2 regions of the Leisingera sp. ABM4_103 genome follow, and region 2 is predicted to be linked to the other one. Evidence: riboswitches for the same ligand, from Rfam matches in the RefSeq annotation. Region 2 holds a riboswitch; the other holds the start of a gene.
The links. Region 2 has a riboswitch for thiamine pyrophosphate ahead of thiB (thiamine ABC transporter substrate binding subunit). Riboswitches for the same ligand answer to the same signal wherever they lie in the genome.
Positions count from the first base shown of each region.

Region 1: another riboswitch for thiamine pyrophosphate. It lies ahead of thiC (phosphomethylpyrimidine synthase ThiC); the one in region 2 lies ahead of thiB (thiamine ABC transporter substrate binding subunit).

Region 1 covers NZ_JBSWTU010000005.1:121,186-128,954, reverse strand. The annotation lists gene ACXAED_RS02265 (thiazole synthase) at 1-697, opposite strand, end outside; gene thiS (sulfur carrier protein ThiS) at 699-896, opposite strand; gene ACXAED_RS02255 (FAD-dependent oxidoreductase) at 865-1,833, opposite strand; gene thiC (phosphomethylpyrimidine synthase ThiC) at 1,830-3,644, opposite strand; TPP riboswitch at 3,778-3,906, opposite strand; gene bioB (biotin synthase BioB) at 4,120-5,097, shown strand; gene ACXAED_RS02240 (8-amino-7-oxononanoate synthase) at 5,097-6,236, shown strand; gene bioD (dethiobiotin synthase) at 6,233-6,859, shown strand; gene bioA (adenosylmethionine--8-amino-7-oxononanoate transaminase) at 6,856-7,769, shown strand, end outside.
Region 2 covers NZ_JBSWTU010000005.1:1,419,022-1,426,790, reverse strand. The annotation lists gene ACXAED_RS08405 (6,7-dimethyl-8-ribityllumazine synthase) at 1-106, shown strand, start outside; gene ACXAED_RS08400 (thiamine ABC transporter ATP-binding protein) at 174-866, opposite strand; gene ACXAED_RS08395 (thiamine/thiamine pyrophosphate ABC transporter permease ThiP) at 853-2,409, opposite strand; gene thiB (thiamine ABC transporter substrate binding subunit) at 2,385-3,362, opposite strand; TPP riboswitch at 3,395-3,486, opposite strand; gene aroC (chorismate synthase) at 3,716-4,816, shown strand; gene ACXAED_RS08380 (MerR family transcriptional regulator) at 4,882-5,298, opposite strand; gene ACXAED_RS08375 (cation efflux transmembrane domain-containing protein) at 5,372-6,010, shown strand; gene ACXAED_RS08370 (malonate--CoA ligase) at 6,103-7,605, opposite strand; gene ACXAED_RS08365 (DMT family transporter) at 7,700-7,769, shown strand, end outside.

The DNA.
Region 1 (7,769 bases), 1.3 Mb from region 2:
CCTGATACCCCAGACGCCCTGCTTCAACCGCCAGAGCCATCGCGCGGGCCATCCCTGCCGGATTACCGGCCTTGGCCACGGCGGTGTTCAGCAGCACCGCGTCCATGCCCAGCTCCATCGCCTGTGCCGCGTCCGAGGGCCGCCCGATGCCGGCATCCACGATCAGCGGCACATCCGGGAAATGCGCCCGCATCGCCCGCAAGCCATCCGGGTTGCGCAACCCCTGGCCGGAGCCGATCGGCGCCCCCCAGGGCATCAGGACTTCGCAGCCTGCGTCCAGCAGCTTCTCCCCAACCACCAGATCGTCGGTGGTATAGGGAAAGACTTGGAACCCCTCGCTGCTCAGCATCCGCGCCGCTTCCACCAGCCCGAACACATCCGGCTGCAGCGTGTCGGAATGGCCGATCACCTCCAGCTTGATCCAATCTGTTTCAAACAGCTCCCGCGCCATACGGGCGGTGGTCACCGCCTCCTGCACCGAATGGCAGCCGGCGGTGTTGGGAAGGATGCGGCAGCCAGTCTCCCTCAGCCCCTCCCAGAACCCGGCGCCGGAGCCGTCGGCGGTCTCGCGGCGCAAGGAGACAGTAATGATCTCCGTGCCACTGGATGCCACCGCCTCAGCCAGCACCGCAGGCGAGGGATATTGTGCAGTGCCCAACAGCAGCCGCGAGGCAATCTCTGTTCCGTAAACTTTCATCTCAGCCTCCCTGCATCGGGGCCAGAACCTCCAGCCGGTCGCCTTCGGCCAGAAGCACCCCCTCCCGCTTGCCGCGGGCAATGAATGTGCCGTTCAGCGCGGTCGCAACGGCGGAGCAGGCAAAGCCCAGCTCATCCAGGACCGTCTGAAGGTCGGTTGCGGACACGTCACGCGGTTCGGCGTTCACGATGATCTTCATCTGATATCTCCGGTATCAAGCGGTCAGCGGCCTGCCGTGCCATTGCGGGGGCAAGCAGGAAGCCGTGCCGGTACAGGCCATTGAGGTAAAGCGTCCCGTCCTGTGCGGTCAGCCGCGGCAGGTTGTCCGGGAAGGCCGGGCGCAGCCCCGCGCCGGTCTCCACGACGCTGGCCTCCGCAAAGGCCGGGTGCAGGGCAAAGGCGGCACTCAGCAGCTCGCTGAGCGAGCGCAGGGTGATGGCACGGTCCGAGCTGCTCTCGATCATGGTGCCGCCGATCATGAAATACCCGTCCCCGCGGGGAACGAGATACAGCGGCATCCGCGGATGCAGCAGGCGCAGGGTGCGGCTGATCTCCACCTCCGGGCAGTGCAGGATGGCCATCTCGCCGCGCACCGGGCGCAAGGAAGGCAACGGCGCCGCCATGCCGGTGCAGTCCAGCGTGACGCGGGCCGGGGCAGGGGAGCCATAACGGATCTCTACCCCTATTTCCTGCACCGTCGCAGTCAGGTCCCGCAAAGCCCGCCGCGGGTCTAGATGGGCTTCCTTCTCAAAGAACAGCCCTTGCGCAAACCGCCCCGCCAGTGCCGGCTCCAGCTCGCCAATCTCCGCCCCGTCCACACCCCGGTGACCGGTGGTGCGGCGGGCAAAGCGGGTAAGCTCCGCCCGGTCGCGGGCAGGCGCCACCACCAGCGTGCCGCGCCTGTGGACGGTCGTGACCTTGGCCCACCAATCGAAGGCGCGGCTGCCGAGGGTTATGACGTCATCCTCGGCGCTTTCGCGTTCGCACCAGGGGGCCAGCATGCCGCCCGCAAAGCGCGCGACGCTGCTGGCCCCGGGCGTCTCGCCCCGCTCATAGAGGGTGACTGCCGCCCCGCGCTGCGCCAGCTCATAGGCGCAGGCGAGGCCGGCAAGGCCTGCGCCTGCGATGGTGATCATTCCGCCGGTTCCGCTGCTTCAGCGGCAGGCACGTACAGCTCACCGCCCTCGCGGAACTTGGCGGCCATCGCCTCCATGCCCTCTTTCTGCGCTTCCGAGCGGATGTCGTGGCTGATCCGCATCGAGCAGAATTTCGGCCCGCACATGGAGCAGAAATGCGCCACCTTATGGGCCTGTTTCGGCAGGGTCTGGTCGTGGAACTCACGCGCGGTATCCGGGTCCAGCGACAGGTTGAACTGATCCTCCCAGCGGAACTCGAACCGCGCCCGGCTCAGTGCATCGTCGCGGCGCTGGGCGCCCGGCAGGCCCTTGGCCAGATCGGCGGCATGGGCGGCGATCTTATAGGTGATCACGCCTGTCTTGACGTCGTCACGGTCGGGCAGGCCCAGGTGCTCCTTGGGTGTCACGTAGCACAGCATGGCGCAGCCGAACCAGCCGATCATGGCGGCTCCGATGCCAGAGGTGATATGGTCATAGCCCGGCGCGATGTCGGTGGTCAGCGGCCCAAGCGTATAGAAGGGCGCCTCGTGGCAGCACTCCAGCTGCTTGTCCATGTTCTCCTTGATCTTGTGCATGGCGACATGGCCCGGCCCCTCGATCATCACCTGGCAGTCCTTGGCCCAGGCAATCTTGGTCAGTTCACCGAGGGTCTCCAGCTCGGCAAACTGCGCCTCGTCATTGGCGTCCGCGATGGAGCCCGGGCGCAAGCCATCACCCAAGCTGAAGCTCACGTCATACTGGCGGCAGATGTCGCAGATTTCCTCGAAATGCTCGTACAGGAAGCTCTCCTTGTGGTGATGCAGGCACCACTTGGCCATGATCGAGCCGCCGCGCGAGACGATGCCCGTCACCCGGTTCACCGTCATCGGCACCATGTGCAGCCGCACGCCCGCGTGGATGGTGAAGTAGTCGACGCCCTGTTCCGCCTGCTCGATCAGCGTGTCGCGGAAAACTTCCCAGGTCAGGTCCTCGGCGATGCCATTGACCTTCTCCAGCGCCTGGTAGATCGGCACGGTGCCGATCGGGACCGGCGAGTTGCGCACGATCCATTCGCGGGTGTTGTGAATGTTGCGGCCCGTCGACAGGTCCATCACCGTGTCGGCACCCCAGCGGATCGCCCAGACCAGCTTGTCCACCTCTTCCTCCATCGAGGAGGTGACGGCCGAGGTGCCCATATTGGCGTTGATCTTCACCTTGAAATTGCGGCCGATGATCATCGGCTCGATTTCCGGGTGGTTGATGTTGGCGGGGATGATGGCGCGGCCGGCGGCAATTTCCTGGCGCACGAATTCCGGTGTCACGTAGTCGGGGATGTTGGCGCCGAAATCATTGCCGTCGCGTTTGGCGTGGCAGGGGGACAGCTCGCGCAGCTGATTTTCGCGGATCGCCACGAATTCCATTTCCGGCGTGATTAGCCCTGCACGGGCATAGGCCAGCTGGGTCGGCGCTTTGCCATCCTTGCCGCGCAGGGGGGCGGGTTTCACCGGGAACTCCGGCGTCAGCCGGTCGCCCTCGACAAAGCCGTTGTCCTCCGGCTTAACATCGCGGCCCTGGTAGCTTTCGACGTCGCCGCGTGCCTCAATCCACTGGCGGCGCAGCGCTGGAAGGCCTTCGCGGATGTCGGTCAGCACATCCGGGTCGGTGTAGGGCCCGGAGCTGTCATAGACCGGCAGCGGCGCTTCGCCCGCGGTGGGGTGGGTGGAGATTTCGCGCATCGGCACGCGGATGTCCTGATGGACCTCGCCGCTGACGTAGATCTTGCGCGACGCGGGCAATGCGCCCGTCGTAATCTTGGGGTTGGGGACGTTCATTTTTGGTGCTCCTCGAAGCCTAAACTCAGAAAAGACACCAGGTGAGTTTTGGCTCGGGAAACCGGCAGGCATGGGGCCTGCTTGACCGGAATGCGCCCGTTTCAAACGGCTGTCCCCGCGGGGACAAGGGGCCAAAAGGCGCGTCCTAGCTTCCTACGCCAGTGTCAACTGGGTCAGGTTCAAAGGGTCGCGCCGCCGGTCCGGGCTGCCCCGCACCATGACGCCTCTCAGTCCCTTGGGCGGGACTCCCCTGCGTGCCTATAGGGCTAGGGGAGGGGCGGGGTTCGCGTCAACCGCTATTTTCATAGATTATTTTTTGGCATTATCTTCAGTGCGATACTGGTCTTAAGGAGGCATCTACGAGGCAAATCGCTGCAGCGCAGCTTTGGTGCTTGATCGGCGCCCTCAAAATTATCTATAAAAACCGGAAACGCCATCCGCGCATGGCCAACAGGTATAGAGAACAGGAGACAGCATGCTGGACGCTGCACCCATCCGCACCGACTGGACCCGCGAGGAAGCGGAAGCGATTTACAACAAGCCTTTTATGGACTTGCTGTTTCAGGCGCACACCGTGCACCGGCAGTATTTCGACCCCAACCAGGTGCAGAAATCCAAGCTTCTCAGCATCAAGACCGGCGGCTGCGCCGAGGATTGCGCCTATTGCTCCCAGTCGGCGCGCAACGGCGCGCAGCTGTCGGCGTCCAAGCTGATCGAGGTGCAGCGGGTGATTGCCGAGGCCAAGAAAGCCAAGGAAGGCGGCGCGACGCGCTATTGCATGGGGGCCGCCTGGCGCTCGCCCAAGGACCGCGACATGGCGGCGCTGGAAGCGATGGTGCAGGGCGTCAAGGACCTGGGCATGGAAACCTGCATGACCCTGGGCATGCTGGACGAGGAACAGGTGTTCCGCCTGCGCGATGCTGGTCTGGACTACTACAACCACAACATCGACACCTCCGAGCGCTACTACTCCGAGATCATCACAACTCGCACCTTCGCCGACCGGATCGACACCCTGAACCGGGTGCGCGAGGCGGGCATCAAGGTCTGCTCCGGCGGCATTGTCGGCATGGGCGAGCAGCAGCTGGACCGCATCGACATGATGCTGGCACTGGCAACGCTGGAGGTGCACCCGGATTCGGTGCCGGTCAACATGCTGATCCCGATCGCCGACACGCCGCTGGCCAATGTCGAGAAGCTGGACCCGATCGAATTCGTCCGCTCCGTGGCGCTGGCCCGCATCCTGATGCCGAAATCCCACGTGCGCCTGTCCGCAGGCCGCACCGATATGTCGGACGAGATGCAGGCAATGTGTTTCTTTGCCGGTGCCAACTCGATCTTTGTGGGCGACACGCTGCTGACCGCGGACAACCCCGAAGAGGACAAGGACCAGCAGCTGTTTGACCGTCTGGGCATCACCGCCATGGCCGCGGGCTGCGACGGCAGCCGCTGATGGCGGGCGCCTTCCCGAGGCATGAGAAATCGCTGGAAGCGCTGCGCACGCGCGGGCGCTACCGGCAATTGATGCCGCGGGACGGGCATGACTTTGCCTCCAACGACTACCTTGGGCTGGCGGGCAGTGAAGTGCTGCGCGCCGCTGCCGCAGATGCGCTGGCGCGCGGGGTGCCGGTGGGGGCAGGCGGCTCGCGCCTGCTGCGCGGCAATGATGCAGAACATCAGCTTCTGGAAGCCGAGGCTGCGGAGTTTTTCGGCACCGAGGCCGCGTTGTTCATGGGCGGCGGGTTCAACGCCAATCAGGCGATTTTCTCCACCCTGCCGCAGCAGGGCGATCTGGTGCTGTATGACGCGCTGATCCATGCCAGCACCCATGACGGGATGCGGCTGGGCCGGGCCGAGACGCGCAACTTTGCCCACAGCGACGCGGAGGACGCTGCGCGGGTACTGAAAGCCTGGCGCGCGGAAGGCGGCGGAGGCCAGGTCTGGATCGCGGTTGAGGCGGTCTATTCCATGGACGGAGACCTCGCTCCGCTGGAGGCGCTGATGGCCCTGGCCGATGCCGAAGGCGCCGTGCTGGTGGTGGATGAAGCGCATTCCTCCGGCGTGTTTGGCGATCTGGGCCGCGGGCTGGCGCATGAAGTTGCCCACCTTCCGAATGTCCTGTCCCTGCACACCTGCGGCAAGGCTTTGGGTGCCTCTGGCGCTCTGATTTGCGGCCAGCGGGTGCTGATCGAGACGCTGATCAACAAGGCGCGCGGGTTCATCTTTGCCACGGCCCCGTCGCCGCTGAACGCGGCACTGGTGCGGGCGGCGTTGCAGGAGCTGCAACAGAACCCGGGCCGCCGCGAACAGGCGTGGCAGGGGATCACCCATGCGCAAGGCGAAGCCAAGCGCCTGTGCGGGCTGGACGGGTTCCAGAGCCAGATCCTGCCGGTGGTGATTGGCGATGACAAACGCACCATGGCGCTGGCCTCCGCCCTGCAGGGCCGCGGCTATGACATTCGCGGCATCCGCCCGCCGACAGTGCCGCGCGGCACCTCTCGGCTGCGGCTGTCGATCACGTTGAACACGGGGGCAGAGGTCATCACCCGGATGTTCGAGGACCTCGCCCGGGAAATGGAGAGTGCAGCATGAGCGCGCTGATCGTGACTGGAACCGACACCGGCATCGGCAAGACTATTTTCTCGGCCGGCCTGGTGCAGGCACTGGGCGCCACTTATTGGAAGCCGGTGCAATCGGGGCTGGAGGAAGAGACCGACAGCCAGATCGTCTCCCGCCTGTCGGGCCGCCCGGCGCTGCCCGAGGGCTACCTGCTGCAACTGCCCGCCTCGCCGCACCTGTCGGCGGAGGCCGAGGGTGTTGAGATCGACCCGGACGCGTTGCCCTTGCCAGAGACCGAGGGCGTGCTGGTCGCCGAAGGCGCGGGCGGGCTGATGGTGCCGCTGAACCGGGAGGTCCTGTATCTTGACCTCTTCGCGCGCTGGCGAGCCCCGGTAATCCTGTGCGCACGGACGCAGCTGGGAACGATCAACCACACGCTGCTGTCGCTGAAAGCGCTTCGGGATGCGGGCTGTACCGTTGTGGGCGTTGCTTTCATCGGCGACGCGGAGCCGGCGGTGGAGGAAACCATCTGCCAGTTCGGCCAGGTGGCACATCTGGGGCGGCTGCCTGTCCTGGGCGAGCTGACCTCCGACGCGCTGGCCGTGGCCTTTCAGGCCAGCATCCGCATGGACCTGATCAAGGAGGCCCTGGCATGAGCGCCGCTGACCTCAGCCAGCTGGAATTCGACCAGCAGCACCTCTGGCATCCTTACACCAATGTTGCCAAACCCGGACCGACCTTCGTGGTGAAGGAAAGCGAGGGTGTGCATATCACACTGGATGACGGCACCCGGCTGATCGACGCCATGTCGTCCTGGTGGTGCATGATGCACGGCCACAAGAACCCGGCGATCACCAAGGCGATTCACGACCAGCTCGACACCCTGCCGCATGTGATGTTCGGCGGGCTGACCCATGACCCGGCCATCGACCTTGGCCGCAAGCTGCTGGAGATCACGCCCGAAAGCCTCACCCGTATCTTCTACTGCGACTCTGGCTCGGTCTCGGTCGAGGTGGCGATGAAAATGGCAGTGCAGTACCAGCACGCCATCGGCCAGGCGGATCGCAAGGAGTTTGCCACCATCCGCTCCGGCTATCACGGCGACACCTGGAAGGCGATGAGCGTCTGCGACCCGGACACCGGTATGCACCACCTGTTCCAGGGCGCGCTGAGCGTGCAGCACTTCGTCTCCCGCCCGCCGGTCCGCATCCATGAGGAGTGGGTCGACGATCCGGCACGGAACGGTTTGGGAGAACTGCGCGCCGTCTTAGAGGCCAATGCGCAGAAGATCGCAGCGTTTATCCTGGAGCCCGTCGTTCAGGGCACAGGCGGCATGTATTTCTATCATCCGGAATACCTGAACCAGGCGCGTGCCTTGTGTGATGAACTGGGTATCCTCTTGATCTTTGACGAGATCGCCACCGGTTTTGGCCGCACGGGGGAGCTGTTTGCCACCAATTTCTGCACCGTCGAGCCGGATATCATCTGCCTTGGCAAGGGGCTGACGGGCGGGCATATCTCTTTCGCCTGCACCATGACCAATGACCGCGTGGCGGAGGGTATCGG
Region 2 (7,769 bases):
GCATCACAACGCGATCTACCGCGCGCACTTCGTGCAGAAAGGCAACGAAGCCGCCAGTGCCGCATTGATGATCACCAAAACGCGGGAAACGGCGCGGGCCGCATAAAACAGAGGCCTGCGCCCGCCCGGGAGCAGGCGGGCGCAGGCCTGGCCACAAGCGGCCCGGCCAAAGACTACCCCAAATACGCCTTCAGGGCAGGCGGCGGGTTATCCAGCAGCTCCGCCGTCGCTCTCGGCGGATAAGCCCTGCCCTCCGCCACCAGCACCACCTGATCGGCAATCCGGCGCGCGTCATTGGGATCGTGACTGACCATCAGCACTGTCGCGCCGTTCTCGCGCGCCAGCTCCGCGACCAGGTCCAGCATCTCCGTCTTCAGGGCCGGCCCCAACGCCGCAAAGGGCTCATCCAGCAGCAGAATATCGCGCCCCTGCACCAGCACCCGCGCCAAGGCCACCCGGCTCTGCTGGCCGCCCGACAGCGCCGCTGGCTTGCGCGCGCCCATGCCGCCAAGCCCGACCCGTTCCAAGGCCGCGTCCACCCGGCTCCACTCCGTCTGGCTCAGCCGCAGGTTCGCATGCAGCCCCAAGCCCACATTCTGCGCCACAGTCATATGCGGGAACAGGTTGCCGTCTTGAAACAGCATCGCCACCGGACGCTTGCCCGGCGGCCTGTGCGTCAGGTCCGACCCGTTCCACGAAATCCGCCCGCGGGTGACCGGCAGAAAACCGGCAACCGCCTCCACCAGCGTGGACTTCCCGGCACCGGACGGGCCGATCACCGCCACGCAAGCGCCGGGGCTGATCTCCAGGTCCGCCTCCACCGCGTAATCGCCGTTCATGATCCGGCAGGTCTCAAGCCTCAGCATGCCAGCGTCCCCCGCGGTCCAAGATCCAGAATGCCCCCATCGACAGAATCAGCAAGAGCAGCGCCGCAGCCGCAGCCGCTTCCATCCGGTAGGCCCCCATCAAGCGGTAGATCTGCAGCGGCAGCGTCGCGAAGTCCGGATCTGCAAACAGCGCCACCACCCCCAGATCGCCCATCGACAGCGCAGCCGCCAGCCCGGCGGCAAACCCCGTCTGCGCCCGCATCCGCGGCAGGTAGACCCGCCGGACAAAAGCCCAGCCCCGCATGTCCAGCGACAGCGACAGGCGGCCATAACGCGCCAGCACCTCGCGCGCCCGCGGCACTAGGATCCGCATCGCGAAAGGCAGCGCCATCACCGCATTGACCATCGCCGTCACCGGCAGCGCCAGCGCAAACGGATCGGCTATGGGGTAGATCAGAATGAACAGCCCGGTGCCGATCACCAGCGGTGAGGCCGCAAGCCCCAGGATACCGGACAGCTCGGTCACGCCGTTCCGCCCCGCCGCCACGGCGGCGGCCATCGGCAGGGCCAGCAGCAGCAGGATCACGGTGCTGAGCGCAGCCACCAGAATGGAGGTCCCGGCAGCCTGCCAGGCCGTGCCTTTCAAGCCCGCCAGCCCCGGCAGCCCGGCCAGCACAATTGCCGTCAGCGGCAGCAGCAGAAAGGCAGCGGACAGCACAATCCAAAAGCCATCCAGGCCGCGCGCCGAGGCGCTCTGCCCGTCCCAGCGCCGCACCACGCGGTCCAGCCCGGCACCAAAACCCTCACCCGCCGAAACCCGCAGCGCCACCATCGCGGCGGCGCCTGTCAGCAGTAGCTGCAGGCCCGACAACAGCGCCGCCCGGCCCAGGTCGAAATCAAACCGGAACGCCTGATAGATTGCCAGCTCAATCGTGGTGGCCCGGGGGCCGCCCCCCAAGGTCAGCGCCACCGCAAAGCTCGACAAGCAAATGGCAAAGACCACCGCCAGCGCCCCCGGCGCCACCCGCCGCAGCATCGGCCCTTCCAGCAGCCGCCACATCGCCAGCGGCCCGGCATCGAGCTGCGCCGCCAGGCGGAAGCGTTCGGCGGGGATCTCCTGCCAGCCTTGCAGGATCAGCCGGGTCGCCAGCGGCAGGTTGAAAAACACATGCGCCAGCACCACCCCGTGCAGGCCGTAGATCTGAACAGGCTCTAACCCGAGGGAAATCAGCCCCTGGCTCAACCAGCCAGCGCGGCCAAAGACCGCCAACAGGCCAAGAATGGCAACAATCACCGGCAGGATGAACGGCGCGCCCAACAGGGCAATCAACAGGCTCCGCCCCGGAAACCGCCGCCGCGCCAGCGCGCGGGCGACGGGAACGGCAAGGCCGACGCTCAAGAGCGCCGACAGGCTTGCCTGTGTCAGCGTGAACCGCAGCGCGGCCCAGTCACTGGCGCCAAACCCGCTGCCGGCCTCCGCCCTGAGGGCCACAGCCCCCAGCGTCCCCAAGATCAGCGCAGCCACCAGCAGGGCTGCGCTGATCCCGGGAAAGGCGCTTACTGGCTGAGCGCGTCCAGCCATTCGCCCAGCGCCGCATCACGGACCTCAGCCGCTTCAGACTCGCTCAGCAGCAGCGATTTCTCCGGCGCGATCAGGGTGTCGAATCCTTCCGGCAGACCCGCCGCCGGTGTCACCGCCGGATACATCCAGTTGGTGGTCGGGATGACCGACTGGAACGCGTCCGACACCATGAAGGCCAGAAACTGGTCCGCCAGCTCCGGCTGGTCGCTGTTTGCCAGCTTGCCGGCAACTTCCACCTGCATGTAATGGCCCTCATCAAAGGCCGCCGCCGCCTTGGAGCCATCTTCCTCCGCAATCAGGTGATACGCAGGCGAGGTGGTGTAGGAGAGAACCATGTCAGCCTCGCCCTCCAGGAACATGCCATAGGCCTCGGACCAGCCCTTGGTCACGGTCACGACATTGTCGGAAAGACCCTTCCAGATCTCCGGCGCCTCATCGCCATAGGCCGCCTTCACCCACAGCAGCAGGCCCAGCCCGGGGGTCGAGGAGCGCGGGTCCTGGATCACGATCTTCTTGTCGCTGGCGGCCAGCGCCTTGAAATCCGCAGGCGCCGCGGCGTCAGCGTTATGGACAAAGGCAAAGTAGCCCCAGTCATAGGGCACAAAGGTCGCGTCGTTCCATTCAACCGGCAGCGCGTAATCGGCGCTGACCGAATGCTCGGCAAACAAGCCGGTTTCCTTGGCCGCCGAGGTCAGGTTGGTGTCGAGGCCCAGCACGACGTCAGCGTCCGAGCGTTCGCCCTCCAGCTTGACCCGCGCCAGCAGCGCCGCGCCGTCGCCCGCGCCGACCAGCTTCAGGTCGCAGCCGCAGACCTCTTCAAAGGCTTTCTCCACCGCCGGGCCCGGGCCCCAGTCGGAAACAAAGCTGTCATAGGTGTAAACGACCAGTTCGGGCGTGTCGGCAAACGCTGCCGAGGCGCCGAGCAGTCCCGCTGCAAATGCAAGATGTTTCATGCCATCCTCCTTTGCGGCTTTGGGCAAGGGTGGAGGCTGTCCAGTACCTTCCCTCCGCCGGTGTGATCCGGTTCAGGTTCAACGGGTGTCATCTCAGCGCCAAGGCGCACCCCGAGGTGGCGCGGACATTAGACCCAGGATGCAGCAATAACAAGCCAAAGCGCCGTCAGGACCTATGCTCCGGGCAAACTGGACCGCCCGCAACCGGGATCCCCTGTTCTTCTGGCTGAAAATATCCCGGGGTAGCCGCCGCAGGCGGCGGGGGCAGCGCCCCTGCCCGGTTTGCCGCACAGGAAACCTCTTGAGAGACAGGCCCCCGCCCGCTAAGCACGGCCCAAAGGAGACCGCGCCGCATGTCGATGAACAGCTTTGGACACCTCTTCCGCGTCACCACCTGGGGCGAGAGCCACGGACCCGCGCTAGGCGCCACCGTCGACGGCTGCCCGCCGAATGTGCCGCTGGAACCGGAAATGCTGCAGCAGTGGCTCGACAAGCGCCGCCCCGGCCAGAACAAGAACACCACCCAGCGCAACGAGCCCGACGCGGTCAAGATCCTGTCCGGCGTGTTCGAGGGCAAATCGACCGGCACCCCGATCCAGCTGATGATCGAAAACACCGACCAGCGCTCCAAGGACTACGGCGAGATTTCCCAGACCTTCCGCCCGGGCCACGCCGACATCACCTATTTCCAGAAATACGGCAACCGCGACTACCGCGGCGGCGGCCGGTCCTCTGCCCGCGAAACCGCAGCGCGGGTTGCGGCCGGCGGTGTTGCACGTGAAGCAATCAAGGCGCTGGTGCCGGGGCTGGAGATCAAGGGCTACATGACCCAAATGGGTGAGCTGGAGATCGACCGCAGCCGGTTTGACTGGGACGCGATTGAACAGAATGATTTCTGGATCCCCGACGCAGGCGCGGTTCAGGAGTGGGAAGACTACCTGCAAGCCCTGCGCAAGGCGCATGACTCGGTTGGCGCCGTGGTCGAGGTGGTGGCACGCGGCGTTCCCGCCGGCATCGGCGCGCCGGTGTATGGCAAGCTCGACACCGATCTGGCCGCCGCGATGATGTCGATCAACGCCGTGAAGGGCGTCGAGATCGGCGAGGGCATGAACGCCGCGCGCCTGAAGGGCTCGGAAAACGCTGACGAGATCTTCATGGGCGCAAACGGCCCCGAATACTCCTCCAACCACGCCGGCGGCATCCTCGGCGGCATCTCCACCGGGCAGGATGTGGTGGTGCGTTTTGCGGTGAAGCCGACGTCCTCGATCCTCACCCCGCGCAAGTCGATCCGCAAGGACGGCTCCGCCACCGAGGTGATCACCAAGGGCCGCCACGACCCCTGCGTCGGCATCCGCGCGGTGCCGGTGGCGGAGGCAATGATGGCCTGCGTGATCCTGGACCACCTGCTGCTGCACCGCGGTCAGATCGGCGAAAACCAGGGCCGCATCGGCTAAAGATCAGGCTCTAACAAAGGAGTTTGCCCGAGTGCAGTTCGGGCAATTCCTCTCAGCCTGCGTCCTCAATCATGCTCACTTGCGCATTGGCTGTGATCGCCCAGCGCGGTCAGCACCTTGCAGCAGCCGCCATTGCCGCCGTCGCACAGGTGGCTGATCCGCTCCAGTTCCGCGGCCAGGCGCTCCAGCCTCGCAATCCGCGCGCGCACGTTCCGCAGCTGGCTGCGGGCGAGCCGGTCGGCCTCGGCGCAATCATCGCCCAGCTGCCCGTCCAGCCCCATCAGCGCCTTGATGTCCTCCAGCGAAAAGCCAAGGTCCCGGGCGTGCTTGATGAAGCCCAGCGCCTGCATGCCGTCCTGCCCGTAGCGGCGCTGGTTGCCGGCATTGCGGCCCGGTTCCGGCAGCAGGCCGATCTCCTCGTAATAGCGGATGGTCGGAACCTTCACGCCGGTGGCCTTGGACAGCTGACCGATGGAAAACATCGCAATGACCTCTTGATGCTCTAGTGACTAGAGGCCCTAAATTGATCTCGAATCAGGGATGAGGACAAGAGCAATGGCAGGCTGCTGCAATCATGAGGCCCGGTTTGACGGGGTATCGGCGGACTACAAACGCAGGCTTTGGCTGGTGATCGCCATCAACGCCGGCATGTTCGCGGTGGAAATGGGCGCGGGCCAGCTGTCCGGCAGCCAGGCGCTGAAGGCGGACGCCTTGGACTTTCTGGGCGATGCGCTGACCTATGGCATCTCGCTGGCGGTGATCGGCGCCACCCTGCGCACCCGCGCGCTGGCGGCACTCGGCAAGGGAATCAGCCTCCTGCTGATGGGACTCTGGGTGTTCGGCTCCACGATCTATCAGGTGTTTTACGTCGGCGTGCCGCAGGCCCATATCATGGGGGTGATCGGCTTCATGGCGCTGGCGGCCAACCTGATCTCGGTGCTGCTCTTGGCACGCTACAAGGACGGCGACGCCAATGTGCGCTCGGTCTGGCTGTGCTCGCGCAATGACGCCATCGGTAACGTAGCGGTGATGATCGCGGCGCTTGGCGTCTGGGGCACCGCTACCGGCTGGCCCGACCTCATTGTGGCCGGGATCATGGGCGGGCTGTTCCTGAACTCCGCCTTCCAGATCCTGGTGCAGGCGGTGCGGGAATGGCGCGAGGAAGAGGCGCATACGGCAGCGCACTCGTCTTAAGACTTGAGGGCTGCGCCTGTCTGGGCGGGCGCGAATGCGCCTGCCGTGGGCAGGCAGGCGCAGCCCGGCCTATCGGCCGGGCGGATCAGGTACTAACCAAACAGCTCTGCGAATTCCTCACGCAGGGCTTTCTTCTGCACCTTTCCCATGGTGTTGCGCGGCAGCGCGTCCAGCAGGAGGATCTCCTTGGGCTGCTTGAACTTGGCCAATTGCCCGGACAGCGCCGCCTTGATCGCCGCCGCGCTGGTGCCCTCACCCTCCGGCACCACCACGGCCACCACACCCTCGCCAAAGTCTGGATGCGGCACCCCGATCACCGCGCTTTCCAGCACGCCAGGCAGGTCGTCGATCAGGCTCTCCACTTCCTTGGGGTAGACGTTGAAGCCGCCGGTGATGATCAGATCTTTCTCGCGCCCGACAATGGTGACATAGCCATCGGCATCAACCTTCGCCATGTCGCCGGTGATGAACCATCCGTCCGGCTGCAGCTCCTCCGCCGTCTTTTCGGGCATCTGCCAATAGCCCTGAAACACGTTCGGCCCGCGCACCTCCAGCACACCGATCTCTCCGGCGGGCACCTCAGCTCCGTCCCGGATCACCCGTGCCGCCACCCCAGGCAGCGGGAAACCGACAGTGCCGGCCCGGCGCTCTCCGTCATAGGGGTTCGACGTGCTCATGTTGGTTTCGGTCATCCCGTAGCGTTCCAGGATGCGGTGGCCGGTGCGGGCCTCCCACTGCTCGTGGGTGTCCACCAGCAACGGTGCGGAGCCGGAGATGAAAAGCCGCATATTTGCAGCGCGCTCCGGCGTCAGCCGGTCATCCGCCAGCAGCCGGGTATAGAACGTCGGCACCCCCATCAGCGCCGTGGCGTTGGGCATCGCCTCAAGAATGGCATCGGCATCGAACCCCGGCAGAAACACCGCCTGGCTACCCGCAAACAGCGCCACATTGGTCGCCACAAACAGCCCGTGGGTGTGGAAGATCGGCAGCGCATGGATCAGCACGTCGTCCTTGGTGAACCGCCAGTAATCCCGCAGGGTCAGCGAATTGGAGGCAAGGTTATCATGGCTCAGCATAGCACCCTTGGAGCGGCCGGTGGTGCCTGAGGTGTAGAGAATCGCCGCAAGATCATCCGCCTGCCGGGCCATCGGATCAAAGCCGCCCTGCCCGTCCGCCAGATCCCGCAAGCTGCCCTGCCCCGCCGCATCCAGTGTCAGCACCTTGGCCTCCCCGGAGACCGCGCTGATCTCCTCCCGCCGTGCAGGATCGCAGACCACCACCCGGGGCGTTGCATCGCCGACGAAATAGGCGACCTCCGGCCCGGTATAAGCAGTGTTCAAGGGCAGAAAGATGCCGCCCGCCATCACCGTACCCAGGTAAAGCTCAATCGCCTGGATGGTTTTCTGAACCTGCACCGCCACCCGGTCCCCCGGCTGCACCCCCTGGCCCGCTAGCGCCGCCGCCATCCGCTCCGCCCCGGCAAACAGCGCGCCAAAGGTAACCGTGCCGCCACCGGGAAGCCTGGCAAAGACATCGTCCTCCCGCCCCAGGGACGACACGTGCAGCTGGCGGATCAGGTGGTTGGCGTCATACATCGGCGGCTCCTTCATCTGTCGGCGCCATTTGCGCGCCCCCGCGTGCCGAAATCAAGCCATTGATCTTTGCGGCGCTTGGGCGCAGGGTCGCGCCATGGCGGAATCCTTAACATCGCATCGGCCTGTTCTGGCGGTCCTGCTGAAAGTGACCGCAATTGCGCTGT